4 regions of the Streptomyces sp. NPDC058195 genome follow, and region 4 is predicted to be linked to each of the others. Evidence: riboswitches for the same ligand, from Rfam matches in the RefSeq annotation. Region 4 holds a riboswitch; each other region holds the start of a gene.

Region 1 (4,312 bases), on a different contig from region 4:
CCGCTCCTGGTACCGCCGGGCCCTGGTGGAGCTGGCGCAGCTGCCGCACATCCGCCGGGTGGCGATCCAGACCAATCTGAGCACCCGTACGGGATGGCTGGCCGAGGCGGGCGCGGGCCGGGAGAAGATCGCCCTGTGGTGCACGTACCACCCAGGGCAGACGCCGTACGAGCGGTTCCTGGCCAAGTGCCGGGAGCTGAGCGCGCTCGGGGTCCGGCACAGTGTCGGTGTCGTCGGGCTGGACGCCCACCTGGAGGAGGCGAGGCGGCTGCGCGCCGCACTGCCCGACGAGGTCTATCTCTGGGTGAACGCGGCGGAGGGCCACAGCTACACCGACGCGGAGGCGGAACTCTGGACGGCCGTCGATCCGCTCTTCCCGTACAGCAGGCACCCGCACCGTTCGGCCGGTCTGCCGTGCCGGACCGGCGAGTCGGTGATCTCGGTGGACGGCGAGGGCACCGTGCGGCGCTGTCATTTCGTGCCCGCGCGGCTGGGCAATCTCTACGACGGTAGCTACCGGCGGGCGCTGGGGCCGCGCGCCTGCCCCCTGGCGGTCTGCGACTGCCACATCGGCTATGTGCATCTGGAGACGCTGCCGCTGTACGACGTCTTCGCGGGCGGCGTGCTGGAGCGGATACCCGCCTCACCGCCGCTGCCCGGCGGGCGTGGCTGAGGTCCGGCCACGTCCGCCGGGCAGCGGCGGTGCTTCACAGGGGGCTCCGCCGCGTAGCCTCGGGGGCTCTACAGCGGCAGCAGGTCGGGGCGCTTGGCCTCGACGTGGTCGCCGGAGGACTCGCCCCGCAGCCGCCGCCCGATCCACGGCACCAGGTGCTCGCGCGCCCAGTGGATGTCGTCGCGCCGCACCTCCAGGGTGCCGCGCTGGGCCTGCGGGGGCCATTCCTGGTCGGGGTCGGCCGGTACGTCGATGCCGAGGACCTGGGCGGCGCGCAGCGCGACCCTGGTGTGTCCCTCGGGCGACAGGTGGAGCCGGTCGTCACCCCAGGCGCGCCGGTCCTGGACGGACCGCAGCGACCACAGGTCCAGGACCGGGCAGTCGTAGCGGTCGGCGATGGCCCGTACATGGGCGGTGTACGTGGCGATCTTGCCGCGCAGATGGCGCAGCACGGGAATGTCCCGGGTGTCGAAGCCGGTGGTGACCATGACCGTGCCCACCGCCCCGGTGAGCTCGGCGACGGCGCGCTCGAAGCGTTCGGCCACGTCGTCGGGGTCGGTGCCGGGCCGGATGATGTCGTTGCCGCCCGCGCAGAAGCTCACCAGGTCGGGGGCGAGCTCCTTGGCGCGCGGCACCTGCTCCTCGACGATCTGGTCGAGGAGGCGTCCGCGTACGGCGAGATTGGCGTATCTGAATTCCGCGTAATCTCCGGCGTCGAGCGCCGCGCCGGGGTCCGGAAGCTGGTCCGCGAGAAGTACCGCGAATCGGTCCGCCCAGCCGACGAAGGTGCCGTCCGGGCCGGGGTCACCGACTCCCTCGGTGAAGCTGTCGCCGATCGCCGCGTACGACCCGATGACGCCCTGCCGGTTGATGACGCCACGTTGCATATTTCTCGAATCGTCTGCCACAAGCGCTTATCCTGCACTGCCGAATGTGACCTACGCGACCGTAATAAAGGGTTGACGGGTGGTGAGATAGACCACCCGGTCAGTTTTTGGCAAAGAGGGAATAGCCGGAAGGGGCGGTGCGCCACCGCGCACCGCCCCTTCGGTTCCCTCAGGTCACGCCCCTCAGGTCACGCTCAGACGTGGATACCGTGCGAGGCCAGGAAGGCGATCGGGTCGATGTCCGAGCCGTACTCCGGGCCGGTGCGCACCTCGAAGTGCAGGTGCGGGCCGGTGACGTTGCCGGTGGCGCCGGAGAGGCCGACCTGCTGGCCGACGCTCACGGCCTGGCCCGCCGAGACGGACAGGGAGGACAGGTGGCCGTACTGCGAGTAGTGGCCGTCGGCGTGCTTGACGACGATCTGGTTGCCGTAGGCACCGCCCCAGCCGGCGGCGACGACGGTGCCGGAGGTGATGGCCTTGACGCCGGTACCGGTGCCGACGGGGAAGTCGATACCGGTGTGGCTGCCACTGGACCAGTTGGAGCCGGAGGCCCGGTAATTGGTGGTGTGGTTGCCGGGGACCGGGTGGGCGTAGCCGGAAGCGGTGCTCTCGGCGGCCGGGGCCTCCTCAGCGGCGGATTCGGCCGGAGCCGGCTTCTCGGCGGCCGGGGCGAGGGCCTTCGACGGCAGGGCGGAACCGGCGCCGGCGCCGGCGGGTGCGGCCTTGGCCGCGGTCGCCGCGGAGAGGGTCAGCTTCATGCCGGGGAAGATCAGGCCCGGGTTCTCGCCGACGACCTCGCGGTTGTCCTGGTACAGCTTCTGCCAGCCGCCCTTGACCTGGTGCTCGGCGGCGATCTTCGACAGGTAGTCGCCGGACACGACGGAGTACGTGGCGGGCGCGGCCTTCGGGGCGGACTTCGGCGCGGTGTGCGCGGTGGCGGCCCGCTCCGGCGCGGCGGCCGGGGCCGACTGCTCCGCGGCGTGGGCGCCGGTGGCGCCGAGCAGCGGCAGTGCGATGACGGCGCCACCGGTGCCGACCGCGGCGATGCCGCGGGCGATGGGGCCGATCTTGGTACGGCGGTGCTTACCCGTGTTGGGCATGGCGTCTGTCCTCTCCGGCGCCTGCGAGGTGAGCTGTCGGGTTCGGGCTGGAGATGCCCGGCCGCACCACGTGCGACTTCACCCCTAGCCGGCCGGATTTCCCCGGTCGGCGGCCTACCTGGTTCCCCCGCTCCTGCCACGCGATAAGTGGATGTGAATTCCGGTCGGCGGCAGGATTGGGCGGACCGTCCGGAATGACGGTGACCGTAAGCGAGCCGGGACGGCGAGAACAAGCGGCAGGTTCCACCCCGGTATTCCGTTCCGGGAATTCGGCGCGGAATTCCGGTCACCCTCCGTGGATTACGGATCTTGTCATTCCGCACCGGGTACGGAATGCCCGCCGGGGCCGCCGCCACACACCGTCACGAATATGATCCCGCTCACGGGACGCCGGCCATCTCCCTTACAAGCAGGCGATGTTAGGAAAAAGTGCGCATTACGGACACCTCGGGTGCTCAGCTCCGTCGCAGGCGCAGCACCCGCGCGTCGAGATCGCCCCGGAGCCCGGTGTGCAGCCCCTGGTGCAGCAGCACCGAGCCGTGGTGGACCGCCCCGGTCTCCCGGCAGGTGTACACGGCCGCGGGGTCGAGCCCGCGCAGCCGCAGGGCCGGGGGGCGTTCCCCGTACCGCTGGGCCTCCAGCCACATCAGGACCACGGCCTCCTCGCCGAGGACGTACTGGACCGCGCTGAGTCCGCCGCGCGGCTCGCGCAGCCGGTACAGCGCCCCGTGCTGCACCACGGGGCGGATCTCCTTGTAGAGGTCCACCCAGCCGCGCGCCTCGGTCAGCTCCTGCTCGCTCCATTCGGTGAGGTTCCCGCCGATGCCGAGCACCCCGGCCATGGCGCTCACGAAGCGGAATCGCAGCGAGCTGACCCTGCCGTTGAGCTGGCGGTTCGGGCTGTCGGTGACCCAGGCGGCCATCACCCGGGCCGGGTGGAGGTGCCCGAAGCCCTCCTGGATGGCGAGCCGGTCGAGCGGGTCGGTGTTGTCGGAGGTCCACACCTGGTCGGTACGGGACAGGATGCCCAGGTCGATCCGGCCGCCCCCGCCCGAGCAGGACTCGAAGGCAACGGCGGGGTGGGCGGCCCTGAGCCGGTCGATCAGCGCGTACAGGGCGTCCACATGGGCGGTCCAGATCTTCTGGGGATACTCCTCACCGGGCCAGCCCGGGTCGGTGAAGCAGCGGTTGAAGTCCCACTTCACGTAGTCGACGGGGGTGCCGGAGAGCAGCGCGTGCAGCCGCTCCCAGAGGTACTCCTGGACATCGGGCCGGGCCAGATTGAGCACCAGCTGGTTGCGGTACTCCGTCCGGGCCCGGCCGGGGACGTGCTGGACCCAGTCGGGGTGCGCGCGGTAGAGGTCGCTGTCAGGGTTGACCATTTCCGGTTCGACCCAGATACCGAACCGCATGCCGAGCCCGTGCACTTCGTCGGCGAGCGGCTTCAGCCCGCCGGGGAAGCGGTCCGGATTGGGGGTCCAGTCACCGAGCCCGGCCCGGTCGCTGGTCCGCCGCCCGAACCAGGCGTCGTCCACCACGAACAGCTCGACGCCCATCGCCGCGGCGCGCCGGGCGAGGGCACGCTGCTGGTCCAGCGAGATGGCGAAGCCGGTCGCCTCCCAGGAGTTGTAGAGCACCGGCCGCAGGCTCCG
Region 2 (4,312 bases), on a different contig from region 4:
CAGCGCGCCATGCAATCCTGACGTCTTCCGCAGGTCAAGAGGTGTTCACCTACGGAATCCGTTGTTCCAGCAACCTTCTTCGACGATTTGACGTGAACTGGGTAGGAGGCGTCCGGAGATCGGCGGTGCGGGAACCGAAGGGGGGACGGACGGAAAATTTCGCCCGTGTCCAGCATCCGGCGCGCGGGCGGGGCCCATGGGTCGCGCATTCGCCGCCCCGGTGCCAGCCTGGATGCATGGCTTGGGCGTCGTGGACGACTTGTGGTGTGTTCTCCGGGCACGGTGGCGTGCTGACGGAGGAGGTCGGAGTCCTGTCCGGGGACCTGACGGTGCACACGACCTGGGCCGAGGACACGGCCCAGATCACGGTGCAGTACTCGGGGGCGATCGACTGGTTCACCATGGCGGGCAGCCCCGTGGCGTGCTGTTCGGAGGAGGACAGCCGCCGCCTGCACGAAGCCGCGGTGCGGGCGGTGCGGAACGGGGCGGCGGCCACCGTGCCGCTCCCGCCCCGCGCCGAACCGGAGCAGGCGGCGGGATCCGCCCCGGAGTGACCGGGGTCAGTAGGCGCCGTTGACGTTGTCGATGGAACCGTACCGGTCGGCGGCGTAGTTGCACGCCGCGGCGATGTTGGCGACGGGGTCGAAGCTGTCCGTCGATGTGCCGGGCACGTGGTAGGCGAGGAACGTCGGGTCGATGATCTGGAGCAGGCCCTTGGACGGGGTTCCGGCGGCGGCGTTGGAGTCCCAGTTGTTGACGGCGAGCGGGTTGCCGGAGGACTCGCGCATGATGTTGCGGTGGATTCCCTCGTAGCTGCCGGGGATGCTGTGCTCGGCCATGACGGCGAGCGATTCCTTGATCCAGCCGTCCAGATCGTCCGTGTAGGCCGCGGGCTGCGCGGCGGTCGCGGTGATGGCCTGCGGGGCCGGTGCCGCCGAGGCGGCCTGGGCACCGAGCAGCGGCAGCAGCAGCGCGGCCACTCCCGTGCCCATGCCTATGAAGCCCCTGGTCAGCGAGGTGGCGGTGCGTCGACGGCGCGTACCGGTGAAGGTCATGGTGGTTCCTCTCCGTCGCCTGCGAGGTGAGCTGTCGGGTTCGGGCTGGAGCTGCCCGGCCGCGCGAGAGCGCGGCTTCACCCCGAGCCGCCCGGTGTCCGGACCGGCGACGTACCTGGGTTCCCCGCTCCTGCCGTACACGAGTGGTCGGAATGGGCCGGACAGCGGCAGGATTCGGCGTTCCGCCCGGATTGAGGGAGACCGTAGGCGAGGGAAGCCGAAGCGGACAAGACCCTATTTTCCGCAGGTAGTTCGCATACAAGATCAAGAAGCCGAATTCCCCGTAACCCACCTCACACCGACCGGGCCCGGCCCTTGCGGGAAAAGGGTTCCGGAGCGCGCGGCACCGTCACCACGGGCAGGGTGTGACTCGCGCCACGGAATAACGAAAGAGGCATTCCGCATCCGGCTCCACGCACCTCCCCCGCAGGTCGGCGGACGTTGCCAACCCAGCTCCCCGCCGTTATGGTTTTCACGTCCTGTTGTCTCCGATAGAGGTGGACGTTGCGCATCTGAGGTCCGCGAACACCACGCCGTACGGCATCCCGCCGTACGCACGTCACGTTGCCGCAGTGCTTCCGCACTGCCCGTGACCTCGCGTGGATGCGACCTCGGTGCATGAGCCGTCCCTCGATCTCCAGGACCGCCGTACCTTTTCTCCGCCGCCCGGTCGCGTGGTGCTCGCATACGAATCCCCCCTTCATTGCGACCCGCGACTGCGAGGAAAACCATGGCGACACCCACCGCCCCCAGCGCCTCTCTCACCTGCTCGGCCCTGACCTTCCGCTGGCCGGACGGCACCACGGTCTTCGACGGGCTCTCGCTGAGCATCGGCCGCGGCCGGATCGGACTCGTCGGCAACAACGGTGCCGGCAAGTCCACTCTGCTGCGGCTGCTCACCGGGCAGCTGCGCCCGTCCGAAGGCTCGGTGACCATCGGCGGCAGCCTCGCGTACCTGCCGCAGAACATCACTCTCGACACCACCCTGCGGGTGGACGTCGCGCTCGGCATCGCGAAGCGGCGCGAGGCGCTGCGGGCCATCGAGTCCGGAGATGTCGACGAGAAGCACTTCGAGACGGTCGGCGACGACTGGGACGTCGAGGAAAGGGCCCTGGCGACCCTGGGCTCGCTCGGCCTCGGCAGCGTCGAACTCGACCGCACCGTGGGCGAGTTGTCCGGTGGGGAGACCGTGCTGCTGCGCCTGGCGGCGCTGCTGCTCGAACGGCCCGACATCCTGCTCCTGGACGAACCCACCAACAACCTGGACCTGTTCGCGCGCCAGAGGCTGTACGAGGCCGTCGACTCCTGGCACTCGGGCGTACTGGTCGTGGTCAGCCACGACCGCGAGCTGCTGGAGCGCGTGGACCGCATCGCCGAACTGCGCGCAGGATCGGTGAACTGGTACGGGGGCGGCTGGTCGGCGTACCAGGAGGCCGTGGCCACCGGGCAGGAGGCCGCCGGCCGGATGCTCCGCGCCGCCGAGGCGGACGTACGCCGCCAGAAGCGCGAACTGGAGGAGACCCGTACGAAGCTGGCCCGGCGTCAGCGCACCGGAAAGAAGGCCGAGATCGAGGGGGGCCTGCCGAAGATCCTGGCCGGCCGCCGCAAGCGGTCCGCCCAGGAGTCCGCGGGCAAGCTCCGCGGCGTCCACGAGGAGCGGCTCAGTGAGGCGCGCGAGCGGCGCGAGGAGGCCGCGGACGCGATCCGCGACGATGCCGAGATCCGGGTGAGCCTGCCGCACACCGCGGTGCCCGCCGGGCGCACCGTACTGACCGTGAGCGAACTGCGCCCCCGGTTCGGCCGCCTGCGCGACGGAAACCTCCAGGTGCACGGCCCCGAACGGGTCGCGCTCGTCGGCCGCAACGGCGCGGGGAAGACGACGCTGCTGCGCACGCTCACCGGCGAGCTGGCCCCGCTGTCCGGCGAGGCCAGGACCTACGTGCCGACGCGGTTCCTCCCGCAGCGGCTCGATGTGCTGGACCCGGAGCTGAGCGTGGCGGCGAACGCGGCCCGCATGGCTCCCGGGATCACCGACAACCACATCCGCGCCCAGCTCGCGCGCTTCCTCTTCCAGGGGAAACGCGCCGAGCAGCCGGCGGGCACCCTCTCGGGCGGCGAACGGTTCCGTGCCGCGCTGGCCGCGACGATGCTCGCCGCACCCGCCCCGCAGCTGCTGATGATGGACGAGCCGACCAACAATCTCGACCTCGCCAGTGTGCGGCAGCTGACCGGTGCGCTGGAGTCCTACGAGGGGGCGCTGCTGATCGCCAGTCACGACCTGCCGTTCCTCGAAGCGGTCGGCACCACCCGGTGGCTGCTGGCCGAGGAGGAGCTGCGGGAGATCACCGCCGAGGAGGTGGCCGAACTGCTCGCCGCGCCCGTGACCTCCGCGTAGGCGCGGGCAGGCAGGAACGCGGGAGGCGCGGGCCCCGTACGGACGCCGTACGGGGCCCGCGCCCCTGCCGGGTCAGAGCCGGTCGAGGATCTTGTTCATCTGCTCGATCTCGGCGGTCTGGGCCGTGACGACGGCTTCGGCGAGCTTCTTCGCTTCGGCGTTCCCGCCTTCCTTCTGCTCGTCCTCGGCCATGGTGACCGCGCCCTCGTGGTGACCGATCATGAGCTGGGCGAACTTCCTGTCGAAGTCCTTGCCCTTGGCGGCCTTGAGGTCGGCCATGTCCTTGTCGGACATCATTCCGGGCATGCCCGCGCCGTCCGAGCCATGGTCCATCCCGGGCATGTCACCCATCGAGGAGTCGGGCAGCGGCTTTCCCCAGGACGTCAGCCAGCCCTTCATCGTGTTGATCTCGGGGTCCTGGGCGTTCTCGATCGCGGCGGCCAGCTTCGTGATCTCGGCGTCGGCGGACCGGCCGTCGGCCAGCTTCGCCATCTCGATGGCCTGCTGGTGGTGCGGGATCATCTGCTGGGCGAACTCCACGTCCGCGTCGTTGAACGTACCGGCGGCGGCCGGGGCGGACGCCTTGGCCGAGCCGTGATCCATGCCCGGCATGGACGAGTCGTCCGAGGAGTCGTCGGAGGAACCGCAGGCCGTCAGCGCCAGGGCGAGTGCGGCGGCGGTCCCGGCCGCGGCGAGCGTACGACGGCGGCGGGCGGCGAAGGGCGGAACAACGGACATCACAGTTCTCTTTCCAGGTGGCTGCGCCACGTCCGTGGCGCGCGGAAGGGCAGGGTGATCCGGCCGGTTCGGCCCCAGGGGTCTGACACCCTGGGCCGTGAACCGGCGGTTTCCCGTCACGTCC
Region 3 (4,312 bases), on a different contig from region 4:
CCCGGGCATCGGCGCGGGAAGCCGGGAGCGCAGCCGGTGCCCGGCCGCCGCTCGCTCCGCGTGGTGGACGGCCAGCGCCCTGGCCCGGTCGGCGTCACCGCGCGCCACCGCGTCCACGATGGCCCCGCGCTCGGCCCAGGCGTCCGCCGGCCGGGCCGGCTGCTCGACCACGTACATCCAGGCGATCTTGTGCCGCAGCTGGCCGAGCAGGGCGATCAGGCCAGGGCTGCCGGAGGCCTGTGCCAGCGTCTCGTGGAACCAGCCGCCCAGCGCGCGCAGATCCTCGCCCTCGCCCCGCCGCACCCGGTCGTGACCGAGGCGCACGAGGCCGCACAGCACCTTGAGGTGGGCCTCGGTGCGGCGCTGCGCGGCGCGGGCGGCACCCAGCGGCTCCAGCAGCATCCGGACCTCCAGGAGGTCGGCCGCCTCCAGGTCGGTGGGCTCGGCGACACAGGCACCCGCGTGTCTGCGGGTGACCACGAAGCCCTCGGACTCCAGGGTGCGCAGCGCTTCGCGGACCGGGACGCGGGAGACCCCGTACCGCCGGGCCAGCACCTCCTCCCTGAGACGGCTGCCGCGCCCGAAGACACCGGAGACGATGTCGTCACGGATCGCCGTACTTACCGAATGCGCGGGAATGCGCATGCCCGAACCTCCGTCTCCATGCCCGCTAAAAGCGGCTGCCCGACGCCTGTTCCGTGACTCTATGGCAATGCGGCACCATTTCCGATGCCGGGTGGAAATTCATGAATACCTTCCGGCCGCGCGAAGGTCCGGCGCCGGGCGGTCGCCCGTACCGCACGGCGGGCACGCCGAAGGCCCCGGACGCGGAGCCCGGGGCCTTCGGCGGAAGCTGTGGCGGTGCGCCGGTCAGAGGGCGGCGCCATGGGCGCGCAGGTACGCGACCGGGTCCACGTCGGAGCCGTACGACGGCGTCGTCCGGGCCTCGAAGTGAAGGTGCGGCCCGGTGGAGTTCCCGGTCGAACCGGAGAGGCCGATCTGCTGGCCCGCGGCGACGCCCTGACCGACCGCGACACCGATCGAGGAGAGGTGGCCGTACTGCGTGTACGTGCCGTCCGCCATCCGGAGCACGATGTTGTTGCCGTACGCGCCGCCCCAGCCGGCCTCGACGACCGTACCGGCGCCGACGGCGACGACGGAGCTGCCGGACGCGGCGTGGAAGTCGACGCCCGAGTGACTGCCGGAGGACCAGAGCGAGCCGCCGGACTTGTAGCTGGTGGAGACGTACGAACCGGCGACCGGAAGGTGGAAGGCGCCCAGCGCGGTGCGCTCGGCGGACCGGGCGACACGGGTCGCCGTCCCGGCGCGGGACTCGGCCGCGCGCTCCGCAGCCGCCTTGGCCTCGGCCTTCTTCTTGGCCGCTGCCTTCTTCCGCGCCTCGGCCTTCGCCTTCGCCTTGGCCTCGGCCTCGGCCTTCGCCGCGGCGTCGGCCTGGTGCCGCTGCGCGTCGGCCTGGGCTCCGATCCGCTCGGCGAGGGTCTCGTCGATGGTGAGGACCTGGGTCAGGCCGGTGTCCTCGACGGCGGCGGACTCGGCGTCCGCGGCGACGGCCGGGGCGGCCAGACCGCCGATGACGCCGGTGGTGGCCAGGGCCGCGACGCCGACGGCCTTCGCGCCCTTGCGCTTCAGTCGGCCCGGGGCACGATGCTTCCCGGTGGCACGGGTGAACGCCATGGAGTGGCTGATCCTTTCCTTCCTTCTCGCCTACCGGGTTAGCTGACGGGTTCGGAGCAGGAAGGTCTCCTACGGGCGCCCCGGCCCCTTGGGGCTCAGGCGTCCGATTCACCCCAGGGACTGCGTGGGTCCCCGGCTCCCCGGGCTCGCGCCGGACGGGGACTCGGCGATGACTGTCCGGTACGTCGCGGATGCGGCATACGAGTGGCGAACAGTCGTGCCGACGCTAAACGGGGCGACTTTCATCCGCCAAACGGACAGGGCGTTTTGTAGCGCATCCCACAGGGCAGACAGGCAACCCTTGCAACAGAACGGACAAAAGGGGCGACTCTCGCGAGATCTCGCTCGCGAGGGTCGCCCCTTTGCCCCACTGCGTACCGATCGGTGCGGCCAGAGGCCGACCGATGACCAGCCGGTCAGCCGGTGACCACCGTCACCTCTCCGATGCCCAGGGTCCGGACGGGCTCCTCGATCCGGGCCGCGTCGCCGACCAGGATCGTGACCAGCCGGTCGACCGGGAAGGCGTTGACGACCGCCGCGGTCGCCTCGACCGTGCCGGTCTCCGCGAGGCGGGCGTACAGCTGCGCCTGGTAGTCGTCCGGCAGATGCTGCTCGACCTGGTCGGCGAGGGTTCCCGCGACGGAGGCCGCCGTCTCGAACTTCAGGGGCGCCACGCCCACCAGGTTCTGCACCGCCGTCTCGCGCTCCTCGTCGGTGAGGCCCCCGGCCGCCAGCGTCCGCAGGACCGTCCACAGGTCCTTCAGCGCCGGTTCGGTGGACTCCGTGTCCACCGAACCGCTGATGGCCAGCATCGAGGCACCGGTGGCGCCCGAGGCGGAGCCCGGGGCCGTCGAGCGCAGCACCTGGGCGAAGGCCCGCACGCCGTACGTGTAGCCCTTCTCCTCGCGCAGCACCCGGTCGAGGCGGGAGGTGAGCGTGCCGCCCAGGCAGTAGGTGCCGAGCACCTGGGCCGGCCACACACGGTCGTGGCGGTCGGCGCCGACCCTGCCGATCAGCAGCTGGGTCTGGACCGCGCCGGGACGGTCGACGATCACCACGCGGCCGGTGTCGTCGGCGGTGATCGGAGGCACCGGGCGGGACTCGGCGGCCTCGCCCGACCAGTCGCCCAGGGTGTCGGCGAGCAGGGCGTCCAGATCGATGCCGGTGAGGTCACCGACGACCACGGCGGTCGCGGCGGACGGCCGGACGTGGGCCTCGAAGAAGGCGCGCACGGCCGCCGCGTCGATCCGCTCCACCGTCTCCTCGGTGCCCTGGCGCGGACGCGACATGCGCGCCTGTGCCGGGAAGAGCTCCTTGGAGAGCTGCTTGGCGGCGCGCCGGGCCGGGTTGGCCTGCTCGTGCGGGATCTCGTCGAGCCGGTTGCGCACCAGCCGCTCGATCTCGCTGTCGGAGAAGGCGGGCGCCCGCAGCGCCTCGGCGACCAGTCCGAGCGCCTTGGCCAGCCGGGAGGCCGGAACCTCAAGGGAGACCCGGACGCCGGGGTGGTCCGCGTGCGCGTCGAGCGTGGCACCGCAGCGCTCCAGCTCGGCGGCGAACTCCTCCGCGGTGCGCTTGTCGGTGCCCTCGGACAGGGCCCGCGACATGATCGTGGCCACGCCGTCGAGGCCCTCGGGCTCGGCGTCCAGCGGGGCGTCGAGGAAGATCTCGACCGCCACGACCTGCTGGCCGGGGCGGTGGCAGCGGAGCACCGTGAGGCCGTTGGGCAGGGAGCCGCGCTCCGGGGCGGGGAAGGCCCAGGGACGGGCGACGCCGGGGACCGGCTGCGGGTGGTACTGCATCGAAACTCCAGTCGCGGCGTCGGTCACTTGCCCGCTCCTTCCTGCGCGTCGGTGTCGTCAGCGTCGGCGTCCGCGGACTCGGCCGCCTCGACCGGCTCGTAGACCAGCACCGCCCGGTTGTCGGGGCGCAGCCGGGCCTTGGCGACCGCCTGGACCTCCTCCGCGGTGACGTCGAGCACCCGGTGCACGGCGGTCAGGGCGAGCTGCGGGTCACCGAAGAGCACCGCGAACCGGCAGAGTTCGTCGGCGCGCCCGGCGACCGTACCGAGGCGGTCCAGCCACTCGCGTTCCAACTGGGCCTGTGCGCGCTCCATTTCCTCGGGCGTGGGGCCCTCGGCGGCGAACCTGGCGAGCTCCTCGTCGACCGCGGCCTCGATCTCCGGCACCTCCACGCCGCCGGACGTCTTCACGTCCAGCCAGCCGAGCGAGGGCGCCCCGGCCAGCCGCAGCAGCCCGAACCCGGCCGCCACCGCCGTACGGTCACGGCGGACCAGACGGTTGTGGAGCCGCGAGGACTCACCGCCGCCGAGCACGGTCAGCGCGAGGTCCGCCGCGTCACACTCGCGGGTGCCGTCGTGCGGCAGCCGGTAGGCGGCCATCAGGGCCCGCGCCGGGACCTCCTCGCGCACCTCCTCGCGCAGCTGCTCGCCGATGGTCTCCGGGAGCGCCCCGTCGCGCGGCGGCTGCTTGCCGTCGTGGGACGGGATGGAACCGAAGTACTTCTCGATCCAGGCGAGGGTCTGCTCGGGGTCGATGTCGCCGACCACCGAGAGCACCGCGTTGTTGGGCGCGTAGTAGGTGCGGAAGAAGGCGCGCGC
Region 4 (4,312 bases):
CTGCGTGGAGCGGTAGTTCTGCTCCAGGAGGATCGTCGTCGCGTCCGGGTAGTCCTCCTCGAACTGGAGGATGTTGCGGATGGTCGCGCCGCGGAAGGCGTAGATCGACTGGTCCGCGTCACCGACCACGCACAGCTCGGCCGGGGCGTCGCCCTCGCCCGCCGGGCCGACCAGCTCGCGCACCAGGGTGTACTGGGCGTGGTTGGTGTCCTGGTACTCGTCGACCAGGACGTGCCGGAAGCGGCGGCGGTAGTGCTCGGCGACGTCGGGGAAGGCCTGGAGCAGGTGGACCGTCGTCATGATGATGTCGTCGAAGTCCAGCGCGTTGGCCTCGCGCAGCCGGGACTGGTACATCGCGTAGGCCTGGGCGAGGGTCTTCTCGAAGCCGTCGGCGGCCTGAGCGGCGAAGGTCTCCTCGTCGATCAGCTCGTTCTTCAGGTTGGAGACCTTGGCCGTGAACGACTTCGGCGGGAAGCGCTTCGGGTCCAGGTCGAGGTCGCGGCAGACCAGGGCCATCAGCCGCTTGGAGTCGGCCGCGTCGTAGATCGAGAACGACGAGGTGAAGCCGAGCCGCTTCGACTCACGGCGCAGGATGCGTACGCACGCGCTGTGGAAGGTCATGACCCACATGGCGTTGGCGCGCGGACCGACGAGCTGCTCGACGCGCTCCTTCATCTCGCCCGCGGCCTTGTTGGTGAACGTGATCGCCAGGATCTGGCCGGGGTGCACCCCGCGCTCGGCGAGGAGATGGGCGATCCGGTGCGTCAGCACCCGGGTCTTGCCCGAACCGGCCCCGGCGACGATGAGCAGCGGGGAGCCCGCGTGGACGACGGCGGCGCGCTGCTCGGTGTTCAGCCCGTCGAGGAGGGCCGCGGCGTCAATGACGGGGCGGGGGGCGCCGTCGCGGTAGTAGGAGTCCCTGGGCGGCGGGCCGTCGAAGACGCCCTCGAACAGACCCTCCGGCACCTCTTCGGGTGCGGCGTCCTCGGGGGGCGGCGGGGGCTGTTCCTCCGAGTGCTGGAGGCTGGCCAGGAAACTGTCGTCAAAGAGGCTGCTCATCGCTTGCCGAGTCTACGGGCTGACCCCTGGCCCCCGGCGGGCGTTCCGCGAGGCGGTACGGAGCGGGACCGGCGCCCCACGGTGGGTGAGCGCCCCTGCCTCCGTCACGCGGGTCACGAAGATGTATCGGGCATATCGAACATCAACCTTCACAGCGGTACCACGGGTTGGCTAGCGTGCTCGACCGGGCGGCCCGACCCCCTTGCGGCGAACCACGCCGAGCGGACGCCCGCGCCGAATCCGGGCTGCCCTCGCGGGAGTCCGGAGCCGGGGGCCCAGACGCAGTACCGGGGTGAATCGGTCCTCCCCCCACACGGACCGTAGGGCGCCTTCCGTTCGTCCGAACCCGACAGCTAACCCGGTAGGCGGTCCACGGAAGGAGATGCCGTTTTGGCATCGCACCGCAAACCGCGCACCCGGGTGCGCTCCACCGCACCGGCCGTCGGGCTCACCACCGCGGCCCTGGCGTCCGTGACGCTGCTCTCCACGCAGAGCGCGGTGGCCGCGCCGGACCCGAAGCCGGGCATCGAGGATGTCCAGAAGAAGGTCGACGACCTCTACCGGCAGGCGGGTACCGCGACCCAGAAGTACAACCAGGCGAAGGAGGCGTCCGCCGCCCAGCGCGCCACGGTCGATGCCCTGCTGGAGGACGTCGCCCAGCGCGCCGACAAGCTCAACGACGCCCGCAGGACGCTGGGCGCCTTCGCCGCCGCGCAGTACCGCAACGGTTCCGTCGCGCCGACCGCCACGTTCTTCCTGGCCGACGACCCGCAGTCGTACTTCGACCAGAACCAGCTGATGGAGCGGATGACCAGCCGCCAGCAGAAGGCGGTCACGGACTTCCGCACCCAGCAGACGAGGACCGCGAAGAAGCGGGCCGAGGCGGTACGGAGCCTGGAGACGCTGACGACGGCCCAGGCCTCGCTGCGCGCCAGCAAGCAGGACGTCCGCACGAAGCTGTCCGAGGCGCGCACGCTGCTGTCGAAGCTGACCGCCGAGGAGAAGGCGCGGCTCGCGGAGATCGAGCGGACGAAGGAGGCGGAGGCCAGGCGCAAGGCCGAGGAGCTGGCCAAGCGGCAGGCCGCAGCCAAGGCCGAGGAGGAGACGAAGAAGCCCGCCGGTACAGGTACAGATACGGGCACAGGCACGGGTACGGGCAGCAGTACCGGCACCAAGGCCGGTCAGGTCCTTGCCTTCGCTCGGGCCCAGATAGGCAAGCCGTACGTGTGGGGCGCGACGGGCCCGGCGTCGTACGACTGCTCCGGGCTGACCCAGGCCGCGTGGAAAGCCGCGGGCGTGGACATCCCGCGGACCACCTGGGACCAGGTCAAGACCGGCACCCGGGTCGCCACGGCGGACCTGCGGCCGGGAGACCTGGTCTTCTTCTACGACGACATCAGCCACGTCGGCATCTACAAGGGCGACGGGATGATGATCCACGCGCCGAAGCCCGGGGCGAACGTGCGCGAGGAGTCGATCTACTACATGCCGATCTACGGCAGCGTGCGCCCCGCGTAGCCGGCGGCGGGCACGCGCGTACCGCGTACCGCGCCCGGCCGCCGGGTCCGCCCGGCGGCCGGGAACGGGATCAGGTCCAGAGCGTGGCGATGAAGATGTTGAGGAGCGTCAGCCCGCCGACCGCGGCGAAGGCGCCCTTGTCGACCTTCTCCTCGTCCCGCTTGATGTAGACCAGCGCGAGGATCACGATCAGGACCAGCAGCTTCACGCCGATCTTGATGTTGTTCACGTGGCCGCCGTCGGTCTCGCGCATCCCGACCAGCGCGACACCGGTGACCAGCATGGCCAGCGCGCCGTGGAGCATCGCCGGGACGAACCGGGCCGTGCCCGCGCCCATCGCCTTCATCTGGGTCAGGAATCCGCCCAGCAGGGAAGCGATGCCGATGATGTGCAGGGCGACGAAGACATGAATGAGTACGTCCATGAGGCCGCAGCCTAGCCGTGGCCATATCACCCCCCGGCAGGCAGGTCCACCTTCGCGGGGCACACACGCCCACGTGTCGCTTCACGTGCACCTGCACCAATTGCATCACTCTGATGCAATTTTTCCGATCAATCGACGGCAATGCCACGCCAAAAACGAGCAATATGCGTCATTACGGCTCCGGCCCGTGCCCCGGGTTTAGCGTCACTCACTGACCGGGTCACCGGGCCCGCCGGTAGCCCCCGTCGGGCAGTCGTCAGGAAGGACGCACGCCCCCGTGGCAGCGCATCGGAAACCCAAGCAGCGCCTGTACAGCGGCCCTGCTGCCCGCACCGCGGCGACCCTCGCCCTCACCGGGGCCGCCACCGCCGCCGCTCTGCCCGGCCCCGCGGCCCACGCCGAACCGCGGCGCACCCCCGCCCAGGTCACGTCCGAGGTGGACCGGCTCTACCACGAGGCGGAGGTCGCCACCGAGCGGTACAACGGCGCGAAGGAGAAGGCCAGCGCCGCGGAGAGGGCCCTCGACGCCCTGCGTGACGAGGCCGCCCGCCGTACCGAGCGCCTCCACGCCTCCCGCCAGGAGCTGGGGTCCTTCGCCGCCGCCCAGTACCGCACGAGCGGCCTCGGCCCCTCCGTGCAGCTGGCGCTCTCCTCCGACCCCGACCAGTACCTGGAGCGGGCGTCGTACCTGGACCGGGTCGCGGACCGCCAGTCCGTCGCGCTCGACCGGGTCCGGCATCAGGTCGCCCGGATCGCCACGCTGCGCGCCCAGGCCACGGGGCAGCTCGCCGACCTGACCCTCCGCCGGACCGAGCTGAGGAAGGACAAGGCGACGATCACGGCCCGGCTGGCCGAGGCGAGACGGCTCCTCAACCGCCTGACCCCGGCCCAGCGCTCCTCGTACGAGGAAACCGGCCACGGCTCGGCGGCCCGCGCGTCCCGTTCCCTGCCGCGCGGCTCCGTCCAGGCGCCCAGCGGCCGTGCCGCCGCGGCCGTCGCCTTCGCGTACGGGGCGCTCGGCAAGCCGTACGTCTGGGGGGCCACCGGCCCCTCCTCCTTCGACTGCTCCGGGCTCACCCAGGCCGCCTGGCGCTCCGCCGGGGTCTCGCTGCCCCGCACCACGTACACCCAGATCAACGCCGGGCAGCGGGTGAGCCGCTCCGAACTCGCCCCCGGGGACCTGGTGTTCTTCTACTCCGGTATCAGCCACGTCGGGCTCTACATCGGCAACGGGCAGATGATCCACGCCCCGCGCCCCGGCGCACCGGTCCGGGTCGCCCCGATCGACCAGATGCCCTTCGCCGGGGCGAC

Evidence for each region. Region 4 has a riboswitch for cyclic di-AMP ahead of ACFVWY_RS03725 (NlpC/P60 family protein). Riboswitches for the same ligand answer to the same signal wherever they lie in the genome.
Region 1: it holds a riboswitch for cyclic di-AMP, as region 4 does, so the genes downstream of both, ACFVWY_RS16500 (peptidoglycan DD-metalloendopeptidase family protein) here and ACFVWY_RS03725 (NlpC/P60 family protein) in region 4, are expected to answer to the same signal.
Region 2: it holds a riboswitch for cyclic di-AMP, as region 4 does, so the genes downstream of both, ACFVWY_RS10720 (transglycosylase SLT domain-containing protein) here and ACFVWY_RS03725 (NlpC/P60 family protein) in region 4, are expected to answer to the same signal.
Region 3: it holds a riboswitch for cyclic di-AMP, as region 4 does, so the genes downstream of both, ACFVWY_RS12805 (M23 family metallopeptidase) here and ACFVWY_RS03725 (NlpC/P60 family protein) in region 4, are expected to answer to the same signal.

Annotation. Positions count from the first base shown of each region.
Region 1 is NZ_JBHVVM010000011.1:162,404-166,715, reverse strand. Features, by position in the region: gene ACFVWY_RS16510 (STM4011 family radical SAM protein) at 1-673, shown strand, start outside; gene ACFVWY_RS16505 (SGNH/GDSL hydrolase family protein) at 742-1,581, opposite strand; gene ACFVWY_RS16500 (peptidoglycan DD-metalloendopeptidase family protein) at 1,755-2,660, opposite strand; cyclic di-AMP (ydaO/yuaA leader) riboswitch at 2,664-2,820, opposite strand; gene ACFVWY_RS16495 (alpha-galactosidase) at 3,116-4,312, opposite strand, start outside.
Region 2 is NZ_JBHVVM010000006.1:264,095-268,406, reverse strand. Features, by position in the region: gene ACFVWY_RS10725 (hypothetical protein) at 237-554, shown strand; gene ACFVWY_RS10720 (transglycosylase SLT domain-containing protein) at 561-992, opposite strand; cyclic di-AMP (ydaO/yuaA leader) riboswitch at 1,059-1,224, opposite strand; gene ACFVWY_RS10715 (ABC-F family ATP-binding cassette domain-containing protein) at 1,786-3,450, shown strand; gene ACFVWY_RS10710 (DUF305 domain-containing protein) at 3,523-4,188, opposite strand; gene ACFVWY_RS10705 (hypothetical protein) at 4,305-4,312, opposite strand, start outside.
Region 3 is NZ_JBHVVM010000008.1:106,951-111,262, reverse strand. Features, by position in the region: partial or broken gene ACFVWY_RS12810 (GntR family transcriptional regulator) at 1-645, opposite strand, end outside; gene ACFVWY_RS12805 (M23 family metallopeptidase) at 871-1,695, opposite strand; cyclic di-AMP (ydaO/yuaA leader) riboswitch at 1,709-1,874, opposite strand; gene ACFVWY_RS12800 (M16 family metallopeptidase) at 2,112-3,494, opposite strand; gene ACFVWY_RS12795 (M16 family metallopeptidase) at 3,518-4,312, opposite strand, start outside.
Region 4 is NZ_JBHVVM010000002.1:371,445-375,756, forward strand. Features, by position in the region: gene pcrA (DNA helicase PcrA) at 1-1,059, opposite strand, end outside; cyclic di-AMP (ydaO/yuaA leader) riboswitch at 1,282-1,443, shown strand; gene ACFVWY_RS03725 (NlpC/P60 family protein) at 1,450-2,577, shown strand; gene ACFVWY_RS03730 (hypothetical protein) at 2,648-3,001, opposite strand; gene ACFVWY_RS03735 (NlpC/P60 family protein) at 3,279-4,312, shown strand, end outside.